2 regions of the Microbacterium sp. zg-YB36 genome follow, and region 1 is predicted to be linked to the other one. Evidence: predicted binding sites of a transcription regulator. Region 1 holds the regulator's gene; the other holds the start of a gene.
The links. Region 1 encodes LexA, which represses DNA repair genes until DNA is damaged. Its sites were predicted from a motif close to TCGAACANNTGTTCGA; they were not measured.

Region 1 (7,093 bases):
GACGGCGGCACCACCTCGTCCTCGGCACCCTGCAGCAGCAGCACCGGGACGCGGAAGCGCTCCGGGCGGCTGAGCGGGGAGCGCTCGGTGTAGACCGCGTCGGCTTCCGGCAGCGGGCCGATGAGCCCGTCGAGGTACCGGGCCTCGAAGTCGTGGGTGTCCTCGGCGAGGGTGCGGGCGTCCCCGACGCCGTAGCGGGAGATCCCCGCCGCGAAGACGTCGGTGCGCACGAGCGCCGACAGCACCGTCCAGCCGCCGGCGGAGCCGCCCTCGATCGCCAGCCGCGCGGCATCCGCCCGGCCCTCGGCGGCAAGGCCAGATGCGGCAGCGGCGACGTCGTCGACGTCCGCGATGCCCCACTGCCCCCGCAGCCGTTCCCGGTAGGTACGGCCGTAGCCGCTGGAGCCGGCGTAATTGACGTCGAGCACCCCGATGCCCCGGCTGGTGAAGTAGGCGATCTTGCCGGATGCCGCCGCCGCCACGTGAGCGGTGGGCCCGCCGTGGACGAACACGACGTACGGCGGCAGTTCGCCCTCGGGTGCGGTGGCGTCGGGGTTGGTCGGCGGGTAGTCGTAGGCGTGCACCGGGCCGTGGGGACCGTCGACGGTGAATTCTCGCGGCTGCGGCAGCCACGCGGCATCCCACGGCGACTGGCCGCCCACGAGCGGCTGCGCCTCGCCCGGGCGGTCGACGTCGACGAGCCACAGGCCCGCGGGGTGCTGGACACCGGCACCGGTGAGCAGCACCCGTGACCCGGCGGCATCCTCGATCGACACGCCCGCGGTGGTGGGAAGCCCCAGTGCGCGCGCCTGCCCGGCGGGGGAGATCAGCACCACTTCGTCGTTGCCGTTGGTGCGCACCGCGACGATGCGGCCGTCCGCGAGGGTGGCGAACCAGCGCTGGCCCAGCACCCACAGCGGTCCGCCGGTGTCGGCGTCGGCGGGGGACACCGCGACCGGTTCGCCGTCCGGAAGCGAGACCCGCCACAGGTTCCAGCGGCCGGTGGGGTCGTCGGCGTAGACGAGGCGGTCATCGCCCTGCCACTGCGGCTGCAACGGCGAGGTCACGCCGGAGGAGATCACCGTCGGCTGCGCGACCCGGCCCGCCTCCAGCCGTCCGACGAGCAGGCGCGCGCGGTCCCACGCCATGTCGGGGTGATCCCACGCGATCCACGCCAGGTGGCGGCCGTCGGGCGAGAGGGCGGGGTGGGCGACGAAATCGCTGCCACCGGCGACCTCGACCACGCCGGCGGTCCCGATCGACACGATGTGGCGCACCGGGCGCTCGCCGCGGGTGTGGTCCTCGCGCACCGCCAGCAGGGTGCCCGCCTGCCAGGTCAGCCCGCCGTAGCGCACATCCCCGGCAGCGGGCGTCAGCGCCACGGGCTCTGCGCCGGGACGATGGACGTAGACGCGCTGATCGGCCTTCTCGACGAAGTACAGCCGGCCCTCGGGCGAGGCCGTCCACGCGCCGCCGCCGTATTCGTGCACGCGGGAGCGGACGTTCCAGCCTGCCGGCAGCACGTCCGACACCGTGCCGTCGGGCCGTCGCCGCCGCACCGTCGTGCGCCCGCCTTCCGCAGGCACCGTCTGCCCCCACCACACCTCGTCGCCGACGAAGCGCGCGCCTTCCAGCCGAGGCGAGGCCTCGGACACGTCGGCCGCAGACAGCGGGGAGGGCCAGGAACCGTACGGAAGGACGTCGACCATACATCCCACGTTACGCGGGGACACAGATCGTCACATCCGACCGCGGCCGCCGGTCGCGTGGCTACCGTGGGGGCATGACGCGGCAATGCGAAGGGGGGATGCCGCGGTCGTAGCGGCATCCCCCCTTCGTCGTCGTCGACGGTGCGTCGATCAGATCGCGCGCAGTACCGCCACGACCTTGCCCAGCACCACGGCCTCGTCGCCGAGGATCGGTTCGAACGCACTGTTGCGGGGGAGCAGCCAGGTGTGACCGTCGCGCTGGCGGAAGGTCTTCACCGTCGCCTCACCATCGAGCATGGCCGCGACGATCTCGCCGTTGTCGGCGGTGGCCTGAGAGCGCACGACGACCCAGTCGCCGTCGCAGATGGCGGCGTCGATCATCGACTCGCCGCTGACCTTCAGCATGAACAGGTCGCCCTTGCCGACCAGCTGGCGCGGCAGCGGGAAGATCTCCTCCACCTGCTGATCCGCCGTGATCGGCACGCCGGCGGCGATGCGGCCCACCAGCGGCACCAGGGCGGCGTCGCCCACCGCGGGGGAGGCATCGGCCGGGTTCTCGGCGGCACTGCCGGGGAGGTCGATCAGCACCTCCATCGCGCGCGTCTTGCCCGCGTCGCGACGGAGGTACCCGCTCAGTTCGAGCTGGTTGAGCTGGTGGGTCACGCTCGACAGCGACTTGAGCCCGACCGCATCCCCGATCTCGCGCATGCTCGGCGGGTAGCCGTGGCGGGCGATCGACCGCTGGATCACTTCGAGGATGGCGAGCTGCTTGTCGCTCAGGCTCTTGCGGCGGCGCGTCTGCGGTTTCTCCTGCGCGCGCTCGCGGCCGCCCGGTGTCGTGTCGGTCATCTCGCCCTCTCCCGTCTCGCCGCACGGGGCAGCGGTCTTCGAATGTCGGAGGTCCGTGGTGGGGTGCTCCTATCGAAACCGTATCCGGTGACGGATGCCACGGCGACGAGGTGTACGCGTGTCGCGTGCGATTTGATCTCCGAGCAGGTTTCGTACTTGACACCCTAGAACATCGAAGATAACTTCGGAAGAGAACTTCGCATCCGGCTCTCCCGGCCGAGGGCCGGATGCGAAGATCGCCACAGAGGAGGACCCCATGACCACCATCGAGATCGCAGGCACCGCACCGTCCACGACGCGACTGCGGATCACCCCGCGCGGTCGCCGCGTGCTCGCCGGCATCGCCGCACTCCCGGCGGTCGCCGCCCTCGGCTTCGGTATCCTCAGCGGCGGCGGTGCCCTCGCCACGATGGATGCTCCGGCTCCCCCCGGCACGTTCGAGACCGTCACGGTGAGTGCCGGCGAATCGCTGTGGGGGATCGCCGAAGAGGTCGCGCCCCAGGCGGACCCGCGCGATGTGATCGACGCGATCGTGCGTCTGAATGCGCTGGAGTCGTCGAACCTCGCCGCAGGCCAGCGCCTGTCGATCCCGCTGGAGTACGTCGCCGGCCACTGAGCCTCCCATGCGCTCTAGCATTGGAGGGGTGATCGTGAGTCTTGACGACCTGCCCCTCCGCGCCGACCTGCGCGGCCAGACCCCCTATGGCGCCCCGCAGGCACCCCTGCCGGTGGCCCTCAACGTCAACGAGAACACCCATCCCATCCCGGATGAGGTCGCCGGTGACATTCTCGACTCCGTCGCCCGGGCGCTGCGTGACATCAACCGCTACCCGGACCGCGAGTTCACCGCGTTGCGCGAGGGCTTCGCCGACTACCTCGGCCACGGCCTGACGGCCGACCAGATCTGGGCGGCCAACGGCTCCAACGAGGTGCTGCAGCACGTGCTGCAGGCCTTCGCCGGACCCGGCCGCACCGCGTTCACCTTCGCGCCGAGCTACTCGATGTACCCGCTGCTCACGCGGGGTACCGGCGCGACCTGGGTCGCGGGCCACCGCGCCCATGACTACACGCTGAGCCCGGCTGATGCGGCATCCCAGGTCGCCGACGCGTCGCCCGACGTCATCTTCCTCTGCGCCCCGAACAACCCCACCGGCACGCCCATGTCGCTGGATGTGATCGAGGCGGTGTACGAGGCCAGCCACGGCATTGTGATCGTCGATGAGGCCTATGCCGAGTTCGCCCCGCACGAGGAGCGCACCGCGCTGTCGCTGCTGCCGGGGCGGGAACGCCTGGTGGTCTCGCGCACCATGAGTAAGGCGTTCGCGTTCGCCGGCGCCCGCGTCGGCTACCTCGCCGCCGACCCCGCGGTCATCGACGCACTGCGCCTGGTGCGTCTGCCCTACCACCTCAGCGCCCTCACGCAGGCCGCCGCGACCGCCGCGCTGCGGCACGCCCCCGTCATGCTGCGCATGGTCGACGACATCGTCGCGCAGCGCGACCGCATCTCGGCCACGCTCGAAGCGCTCGGCTACGAGCCCCACGAGTCCTGGACCAACTTCGTGCTCTTCGGCGGGGTGGACGACCCCGCCGCGACCTGGCAGGCGCTGTACGACCGCGGCATCCTGATCCGCGACGTCGGCATCCCCGGTCACCTGCGGGTGACGGCGGGCACCGAGGCGGAGACCACAGCGTTCCTCGACGCGCTGGCCTCGGTAGACTCGAAGTCATGACCCGTCCCGAGGCTCGCACCGCATCCGTGCGCCGTGCGACCAGCGAATCCACCGTCGAACTCGAGCTCGACCTCGACGGCACCGGACGCAGCCACATCGACACCAGCGTGCCGTTCTTCAACCACCTGCTGACGGCGTTCGCCAAGCACTCGCTGACCGATCTCACCGTGCGCGCTTCCGGTGACACCGACATCGACGCGCACCACACCGTGGAGGACGTCGCGATCGTCCTCGGCCAGGCGATCCGCGAGGCGCTCGGTGACAAGACCGGCATCTCCCGCTACGGCGACGCGCTCGTCCCGCTCGACGAGGCGCTCGCGCAGGCGGTCGTCGACATCAGCGGCCGGCCCTACCTCGTACACACGGGGGAGCCGGTGGGCTTCGAGCACCACCTCATCGGCGGCCACTTCACCGGATCGCTCGTGCGCCACACGTTCGAGGCGATCGCGTTCAACGCGGGCCTCACCGTGCACGTCACGGTGCTCGGCGGCCGCGACCCCCACCACATCGCCGAAGCCGAGTATAAGGCCTTCGCGCGCGCATTCCGCCAGGCGAAGTCCCTCGACCCGCTCGTGCAGGGCGTACCCAGCACGAAGGGTGCTCTGTGACCGGCATCAACGGAGATCGGCCCGTCGTCGCGGTTCTGGACTACGGATCGGGCAACGTCCACTCTGCCGTCAAGGCGCTGGTCGCGGCGGGTGCCGACGCACGGCTGACGTCCGATCGCGGTCTGGTCCGCGAGGCGGACGGCCTGGTGGTGCCCGGAGTGGGCGCGTTCCGCGCCGTGATGGACGCCCTCCGCGCGAGCCGCGCCGATGAGCTGATCGACCGCCGCCTCGCCGGCGGCCGGCCGGTGCTCGGCATCTGCGTCGGGATGCAGGTGCTGTTCGAGCACGGCGTCGAACGCGGCGTCGACACCGAGGGCCTGGGCGAATGGCCCGGCGCCGTCACCGAACTCGACGCCCCGGTGCTGCCCCACATGGGCTGGAACACCGTCGAGGCGGGGGAGGGCTCGGTACTCTTCCGCGGCATCGAGCAGGAACGGTTCTACTTCGTCCACTCCTACGCCGCCCAGTCATGGACCCTCGATGTCATGCCGCCGTTCCCGAGCCCCGCGCTGACCTGGAGCCGCCACGGTGCGCCGTTCCTGGCCGCGGTCGAGAACGGGCCGCTGTCGGCGACCCAGTTCCACCCGGAGAAGTCGGGCGAAGCCGGCATCCGCCTGTTGTCCAATTGGATCGGCGCCTTGCCCCGGACTACGCTCTGACATCGTGTCGTCGCGGCCCTCGCCGCGCCACCGAACCTGTACCACCCCTGGAGCCATGAACGATTTCGCGTCCACCCCCGAGCTGATCCTCCTCCCCGCCATCGACGTCGCCGACGGCAAGGCCGTGCGCCTGACGCAGGGGGAGGCCGGGTCGGAGACCAGCTACGGCGACCCTGTCGAGGCCGCGCAGCTGTGGGCCCGCCAGGGTGCGAAGTGGATCCACCTGGTCGACCTCGACGCGGCGTTCGGCCGCGGCAACAACACCAGCGTGCTGCGCAAGGTGATCAAGCACGTCAAGGGCGTGCAGGTGGAGCTGTCCGGCGGCATCCGCGATGACCGGACGCTGGATGCCGCGCTGGAAAGCGGCGCCACCCGCATCAACCTCGGCACGGCGGCGCTGGAGAACCCGGAATGGGCCTCCGACGTCATCGCCCGCTACGGCGACGCGATCGCCGTCGGGCTCGACGTGCGGGGCACGACCCTGGCTGCGCGCGGCTGGACCCGCGAGGGCGGGGACCTCTGGGAGGTCATGGACCGACTCGAGCAGGCCGGCTGCCGCCGCTACGTCGTCACCGACGTCACGAAGGACGGGACGCTGCGCGGACCCAACCTGCAGCTGCTGCGCGACGTGACCGCGCGCACGACGAAGCCGGTCGTCGCCTCCGGAGGCATCTCGAGCCTGGACGACATCGCGGCGCTGCGCGAACTCGTGCCGCTGGGCGTCGAGGGAGCGATCGTCGGCAAGGCGCTGTACGCGAAGGCCTTCACCCTCGCCGAGGCGCTGGATGTCGCCGGATCCTGAGCCCGGCTGCGCGCACACCGGCGACTCCGCCGGGGTGCCGTGGGAGGGCCGCAGCTTCCAGTCAAACCCGCATGCGGGCGATGACGGCTCCGCCGATCCCTCGTTGCTCGCGGCGCTGCAGGCATTCCGCGCCGGCACCGGTGACCAGACCGCTGTCGTCGAGGCGTACCGCACCGCGCGGCTGCTGATTCCGCTCGTCGCCGAGAAGGGCGACGAGGGCGTCGGGCCGACCGGGCTGGTCGTCGACAAGACGCAGGAACTGTCGATCGTGACGGTGGCCGCGCCGGACGGGCGACGGGTGCTCCCGGTGTTCAGCTCGGTCGCGGCGATGCAGCGGTGGGATGCCACCGCGCGCCCCGTGCCTGCCGACGGTGTGCGCACCGCGGTGGCCGCCGCGCACGATGACACCGACCTGATCGTGATCGATCCGACGAGTGAGACCGAGTTCGTGCTGCGCCGGCCCGCCGTCTGGGCGATCGGTCAGGGCCACGAGTGGGAGCCGAGCTTCGCGTCCCCGGAGGTGTACCGCGGACTGCAGGAGAGCATCGGGGGAGAGCTGGCGGTGCTCGATCTGTCGATGGAGCCCGGCGATCCCGACGCGCGGCTGCGCGGGCCCGAGCTGCTGGTGCGGCTGCAGCTGGTCGCCGGCCTGGAGCAGGCCGAGCTCGACGCCGTGCTGCAGCGGCTCGCCGCGCGCTGGGCCGCCGATGACCGTATCGCGGTGCTGGTCGATTCC
Region 2 (7,093 bases), on a different contig from region 1:
CAGCTGCACGCAGGTGTCGAGGATCTCCCACTCACGGTCGGTGGTCCAGAACTTCACCTTCGCGGCCTCTTCGGCGGTGAGCTTGCCGTCCTTGTACGCCAGCAGCGCCCGGTCGAGGTACGCCCACAGCACGTCGACGGTCGTGGCGACGTCGGCGAGCTTGAAGCGGGTGTTCTGGAAGTCGATGATCCGCTCGCCGAACGCCTCCCGGCTCTTGGTGTACTCCACGGTCCACGCCAGCGCCGCCTGCGAGGCGGATGCCGCGGCGATACCGATCGACAGTCGCTCCAGCGGCAGGTTCATCATCAGCTGCAGGAACCCTTGGCCCTCGGTGCCGCTGATGAGGTTCTCCTCCGGCACGAACACGTCGGTGAACGACAGCTCGGCGGTGTCGTGACCGTGCGAGCCCATCTTGTGCAGCTTCTTGCCGTGGTCGAAGCCTGCCATCCCGTTCTCCAGGATGAGCAGGCTGAAGGCGTCCGGGCGGGTGCCCTCCCCCGTCTTGACGAAGGTCACGACGATGTCGGCGGTCTTGCCGGAGGAGATGAACGTCTTCGCGCCGTTGACGAGGTAGCCGCCGTCGACCTTCTTGGCGGTGGTCTTGATGCCGCGCAGGTCGCTGCCCGCGCCCGGCTCGGTCATCGCCAGTGCACCGAGCACCTCGCCGGTGGCCATGCGAGGCAGCCACTTCTCCTTCTGCGTCTGCGTGCCCATGTGCACGAGATACGGCACGGCCAGGTCGTCCTGGATGCCGAAGGCCCCCGCGAGGGACCCGGCTCCGGCGCCGATCACCTCTTCGTTGACGATCGTGCGGAAGCGGTAGTCCTGCAGCATCCCCGCGCCGCCGAACTCCTCGGGCACCGACAGGCCGATCAGGCCCGACTCCCCGGCTGCGAGCATCGTCGCTCGGTCGATCTCGCCGTCGGCATCCCACTGTTCGCGCTTCTCGTTGGTGACGTACCGCTTGATGAACTCGCGGACGACCTCGCGGAACGCGTCGTGGTCTTCGTCGTAGATGTCCCGCTCCATGCGCAGGCCCCCTTCAGGTTTTCGGCGGCGGCGCCGCCGGGTACTCAGACGTCTCGGTGGGGCACCGCCGGCCGAAGGGCGACGCTGCCGAGGCGAGTCTAGGCTCTGGGACCGCCCGAACACACCCGTTTGTGGGATTGAATGCCGCGATGTGCGGAACTGAGTACCGCGGGATTGTGGGATGCCGCTAGTCGGCGTAGTCGGGTGCGGCGGGGAGCCCGAAGAACTCCTCGAGGGAGTGGAAACCGCCCTCGCGGTAGGCGCGCGCGAGGTCGACGCCGATGAAGCGCAGGTGCCACGGCTCGTGCGCATAGCCGGTGATGGCGGTGTAGCCCTCTTCGTAGCGGACGATCCAGCCGTACTCCCACGCGTGCTCGCGGATCCACCGGTCGGCGGGCGTGCCGGCGAGATCGTCGAGGTGCCCGCACACGCCGTCGCAGGCGACGACGTCGGCGGTCAGCCCCGACTGGTGCTCACTGAAGCCGGGTCGGGCGCTGACGAGGTCGGCCCCGGCGACGCCGCGGTCCTCGACATGCGCGGCATAGATCGACTGCTGCATCCCGAACGAGCGATAGCCATTCTGCACCCCGATCTCGCGGCCCGCAGCCTCGGCGGCGGCGGCCATCTCGGACAGCGCGGCGGCGGCATCCGCCCGCAGGATCGCCTGATTGCCGCCGGGCATGGCGCCGGCGGAGACCAGCGGCGACGGCGCGTACTCCAGCGGCGCATAGGGAAGCTGCTTGTTGACCACCATCCACAGCCGGGCGGGATCGGTCAGGTCGACACAGGGCGCGGCTCCCTCGGCGACCGCCTGACGGAACGCCTCGGCGCCACCCGCCGCGGCGATGACGGCGCGGTCGTCGCCGGCGGCGAGTGCCTCGGTCACCTGGGCCTCGACGCAGATCCCGTCGGTCACCTCGGGCTCGGCCGGTGCCGCCTCGACCTGCTCCACCGGCTCCGCGCCGCGCATGGTGGGAACCGGCAGCGTCGTGGCCGCCGGCGCGGCGCGCGTGCCGACCGGCACGCCGTCCTTCGGGCCGGTCTCGGCCACAGGCGCCAGCACAGCGCTGGACAGTGCGATCCCGCCCCACAGCACCAGCGCCGCGAGCACCGCGAGCACGATCGCTCCCCGTCGGCGCGCGGCACGACTGCGCCGTGCGCGCCGCGCCGGCTGCCGCGGCGCAACCGCCGCGCGCGGGGCACGGCGGTACACCGGCGGTTCGGGATCCGTCACCTCCCCATTGTCCCCTTTACGCGTCCCCGCGCTCGCATCGGAACCCAGCGCGCCGTTCGATCCATCATCCGCCCCGGTTGACATACTCTCGAAGATCTGTTCCCATGGACCGATGCGGTGGCAAGGTCAGGAACTGGGAGTGGTGGATGCCGACGCCCTGCCCGGAATGGAACGCATCGACGGCCTGGTGCGCTCGGTGACCACGCCCGAGTTCGCCGGGATGACCTTCCACGAGGTGCAGTGCAAGTCGGCGCTCAACCGGGTGCCCGCCGTCTCGGCGATGCCCTTCGACTGGACGGTGAACCCGTATCGGGGGTGCAGTCATGCCTGCGTTTATTGCTTCGCTCGTGGCACGCACGAGTACCTCGATCTGGATGCCGGGAGGGACTTCGATTCCCAGATCATCGTGAAGATCAACGTCGCCGACGTGCTCGCCCGCGAGGTGCGCCGCGGGTCATGGGCGCGGGAGCCGGTGGCGCTGGGAACCAACACCGACCCGTATCAGCGCGCCGAGGGCCGGTACCGGCTCATGCCCGGGATCATCGGCGCGCTCACCGAATCGGGCACCCCGTTCTCGGTGCTCACGAAAGGCACGCTCATCCGCCGCGACCTGCCGCTGCTGCGGGAAGCCGCGGCATCCGTGCCTGTGTCGCTGGCGATGTCGATCGCCGTTCCCGACGAGGCGCTGCGCGCCGCGATCGAGCCGGGGGCGCCGTCGTTCCAGGCCCGGCTGGACACCGTGCGGGCCGCCAGGGAGGCCGGCTTCCGGGTCACGGTGTTCCTCATGCCGATCGTGCCGCACCTGACCGATTCGGTGGCGGTGCTCGACGATGCGCTCCGGCGCATCAGGGACGCAGGCGCCGGTCGCATCGTCTGGGGCGCGATGCACCTGCGCCCCGGCGTCAAGCCGTGGTTCATGCAGTGGCTCGCCCGCGAGCACCCCGAACTGGTCTCGTCGTACCGCGGCCTGTACCCCGGGGCATCCGTCGGTGCTCCCAAGGCGTACCGGGTCTGGCTGGCGCGCCGAGTGCGGCCGCTGCTGCGCCTGCACGGGCTGGCCGGCGGCGCGGAGGACGACGAGCCGGTCCGCCCGGCGCGGCCGGGACCGATCGTCACGACCTCGCGCGGCCAGGCGGCGGCCGCCGCGACGCTGTTCTGACGCGGCCTTTCGCCCGCCGGCATCCGGGTGCACCATGTTGCGCATGGCTCGCATCATGCTCACCGCCATGCCCTTCACCGGCCACGTCACCCCGATGCTCGCCGTCGCCGAACAACTCCTCGCGCGCGGCCATGATGTGCGGTTCTACACCGGCAGCGCGTTCCGCGACGCGATCGGCGCCGTCGGCGCCCGCGCGGTGCCGTGGACCGAGGCGCCCGACTTCGACGAGCACGACATGGCGGCGACCTTTCCGCGGCTGGTCGGCAAGAAGGGCCTCGCGCAGCTCCTCGTGAACGTCGAGGACTGCATGATCAACACCGCCCCGGGACAGGTCGCCGACCTGACCGCGGAGTGGTCGCGGGAGCCGTGGGATGTGATCGCCGGCGACGAGCTGTCGGTCGGCACGGCCCTGTTCGCCGAGAAGGCCGGCTGCCCGTGGGCGACCGTCGCCGTGCTGCCGCCCTACATGCCCAGCAGATTCGGCCCGCCCAGCGGCGTGGGCCTGGTCCCCGGCACCAATCCGCTGACGAAGGCGAGGGATGCCGCGCTCCGTGTGATCGCAGCGCGGCTGCTCGGGCGCCCACTGCAGAAACCGCTCGCACGCGCCCGCGATGCCGCGGGGCTGCCGCCCTCCCGTCGCGACTTCAACACCACCGTGATGTCGCAGCAGCTGGTGACGGCAAGCGGTAGCCCTGCCCTCGACTTCGCCCGACCTGACCGCCCCGCCCACCTGCACTTCGTCGGCCTGGTCGCCCGGTCGCCCGGGGACGGGTTCGCGCCGCCGCAGTGGTGGAGCGACCTGGAATCCCGCACCGTCGTCTGCGTCACGCAGGGGACGCAGAACATCGATCCGAGCGATCTCATCCGTCCCACCCTGGAGGCGCTGGCCGGCGAGGACGTCATCGTGGTGGCGACCACCGGCATCCGGGGTCACGACACCCTGCCGTTCCCGGTGCCACACAATGCCCGCGTGGCCGGGTTCATCCCCTATGCGCAGCTGCTCCCCCGAGTGCAGGTGATGATCACCAACGGCGGCTGGGGCGGCACGCTCGCGGCGCTGGCGCACGACATCCCGCTCGTCATCGGCGGCGGCGATCTGGACAAGCCCGAGATCGCGGCACGGGTCGCATGGGCCGGCGCGGGGGTGAACCTGCGCACCGGCACACCGTCCGCCGAACGGATCGCGGCCGGGTATCGCCGCGTCGCGGGCGATCCGTCGTACCGGGACGGCGCCGCCCGCGTCGGCGCGGAGCTGCGCAGCCTGGGCGGGGCGCCTCGGGCCGCGGAGCTGGTGGCGGCGCTCGCGTAGCCCTCCCCGCGACAGGAGGACTCCCCGGTACAGGACGATCCGGCTGAAATCGTCCTGTACCGGCGAGATCACCTGTGCTGGGGAGCGGGGTGACCGGCCGGGAGGCGCCCGCCGGGTGCCTTGTGCCGGTGTCGACGGCGACGCAGACTCAGGGCAGAATCCGCAAGCGACGAAGGGAGCATCCCCGATGGAAGCGCACGAGAACGTCACCGTAGACCCCGCCCTGGCAGATCTGTACCGGGACCTGCACAGCCACCCGGAACTGGGATTCCAGGAACACCGCACCTCCGGCATCGCCGCGAAGCGTCTGGGGGAGCTGGGGTTCGAGGTGACGACCGGCGTCGGCAAGACCGGCGTGGTGGGTCTGCTGCGAAACGGCGACGGTCCGACGGCGCTGCTGCGCGCCGACATGGACGCCCTTCCCATCAAGGAGGACACCGGACTGCCGTATGCCAGCACGGTGACGGCGACCGACGCGAGCGGCAAGGTCGTGCCAGTTGGCCACATGTGCGGGCACGACATGCATGTGACCTGCATGCTCGGCGCCGCCAAAGTGCTCTCCGATGACAAGGGGAGCTGGTCGGGCACACTCATGATCGTGTTCCAGCCCGCCGAGGAACTCGGTGCCGGCGCGCAGACGCTCGTCGACGACGGTCTGTACGAGAAGTTCCCCAAGCCCGACGTGGTGCTCGGCCAGCACGTCGCCCCCCTGCCGGCCGGCAAGATCGCCGGCCACCCCGGGGCGTCGTACGCCGGCTCGGACTCGCTGCGCGTGCGCCTGGTGGGCCGCGGCGCGCACGGCTCCATGCCCGAGGCGTCGATCGATCCTGTCGTCATGGCCGCGGAGACCATCCTGCGCCTGCAGACGATCATCTCCCGCGAAATCCCCAGCACCGCCACCGCCGTGCTCACGGTCGGCTCGGTGCACTCCGGGGATGCCGCGAACGTCATTCCCAACGAAGCCGAGCTGCAACTGAACATCCGCAGCTACACCGAGACGGTGCGCGATCACATCCTCGCCAGCGTCGACCGCATCGTCCGCGGCGAGGCCACCACGGCCGGCGCGCCGCAGGAGCCCACCATCACCGAGATCGAGCGGTTCCCCGTCGTGGTGAACGACGCGGCGGCGCTGGCGAAGACGCTCGACGCGTTCGCCACATGGCTCGGCGCGGACAAGGTGATGGACCCGGGGGCGGGAGCGGGCAGCGAAGACGTCGGTATCCTCGCCACGGCCGCCGGTGTGCCGCTGTCGTACTGGCTGCTCGGCGGTGCCGACCCCTCGCTGTTCACGACGGGCGACATGACGGATCCGGCACTGCTGAAGGTCCCGTCCAACCACTCGCCGCACTACGCGCCGGTGATCGAGCCCACGCTCACGATGGGTGTCACCGCGTTGGTCACCGCGACGCGCACCTGGCTGCCGGCGTGACACCGGCCTGAAACGACGATGCGCCGACCGCCTGGGCAGGCGATCGGCGCATCGGGGTGGGGCTGCTTACGCGTCCACCTCGGCGAGCTGGCGGCCGGCCAGCTCTTCGAGGATGTCGTCGCCGACACGCACCTCGTCGAACGGGGCGTCGATCTCGGCGCGCTCGAGCATCTCGGTCATACGCCGACGGCGCTGACGCGGGATGAGAGTGACGACGGTGCCGACGCGGCCCGCGCGACCGGTACGACCGGAGCGGTGCAGGTACGTCTTGTACTCGTCGGGGGCGTCGGCCTGGATGACCAGGTCGATGTCGTCGACGTGGATGCCGCGGGCGGCGACATCGGTGGCCACCAGGACGTTGACCCGACCGTCGGTCAGGCGCTGCAGGTTGCGCGTGCGCTTGGCCTGGTTCAGGTCACCGTGCAGCGCGACCGCCGAGATGCCGAGGTCGTCGAACTGCTCGGCGAGCATTTCGGCGTACGCCCGGGTCCGGGCGAAGACGAGCGTCTTGCCTGCGCGGTCGACCAGCGAGTTGAGGATCTCGGCCTTGTCGCGGTGATCGATCACCAGGATGCGGTGGTTGATCGTGCTGGAGTCCTGGTCTTCACCGGCGACCTCGTAGACGGCCGGCTCGACGAGGAACTCGTCGACAAGGGCTGCGACCTCGCGGTCGAGCGTGGCGGAGAACATCAGCTTCTGCGCGCCGTCTGCGACCAGACGGAGGATCCGCTGCATGGGCTCGAGGAACCCGAGCTCGGACATGTGGTCGGCCTCGTCGAGAACGACGATCTGCACCTCGGAGAGGTTGAGCTTGCCCTGCGCCACGAGGTCTTCGATGCGACCCGGCGTGCCGATGATGATGTCCACGCCCTTCTTCAGCGCGCCGACCTGGCGTGCCTGCGGCACACCGCCGTAGATCTGCGTGGTGAAGAT

Region 2: NQ151_RS16000 (Rv2578c family radical SAM protein) is a predicted target of LexA. The motif match lies at 2,352-2,367, and genes of this name have one in related genera.

The regions. Positions count from the first base shown of each region.
Region 1 is NZ_JANJFD020000012.1:22,139-29,231, reverse strand. Features, by position in the region: gene NQ151_RS15140 (S9 family peptidase) at 1-1,709, opposite strand, end outside; gene lexA (transcriptional repressor LexA) at 1,860-2,558, opposite strand; gene NQ151_RS15130 (LysM peptidoglycan-binding domain-containing protein) at 2,815-3,174, shown strand; gene NQ151_RS15125 (histidinol-phosphate transaminase) at 3,203-4,288, shown strand; gene hisB (imidazoleglycerol-phosphate dehydratase HisB) at 4,285-4,896, shown strand; gene hisH (imidazole glycerol phosphate synthase subunit HisH) at 4,893-5,555, shown strand; gene priA (bifunctional 1-(5-phosphoribosyl)-5-((5-phosphoribosylamino)methylideneamino)imidazole-4-carboxamide isomerase/phosphoribosylanthranilate isomerase PriA) at 5,611-6,357, shown strand; gene NQ151_RS15105 (SseB family protein) at 6,341-7,093, shown strand, end outside.
Region 2 is NZ_JANJFD020000013.1:45,199-52,291, reverse strand. Features, by position in the region: gene NQ151_RS16010 (acyl-CoA dehydrogenase family protein) at 1-1,029, opposite strand, end outside; gene NQ151_RS16005 (M15 family metallopeptidase) at 1,217-2,263, opposite strand; gene NQ151_RS16000 (Rv2578c family radical SAM protein) at 2,376-3,422, shown strand; gene NQ151_RS15995 (glycosyltransferase) at 3,466-4,731, shown strand; gene NQ151_RS15990 (amidohydrolase) at 4,919-6,160, shown strand; gene NQ151_RS15985 (DEAD/DEAH box helicase) at 6,227-7,093, opposite strand, start outside.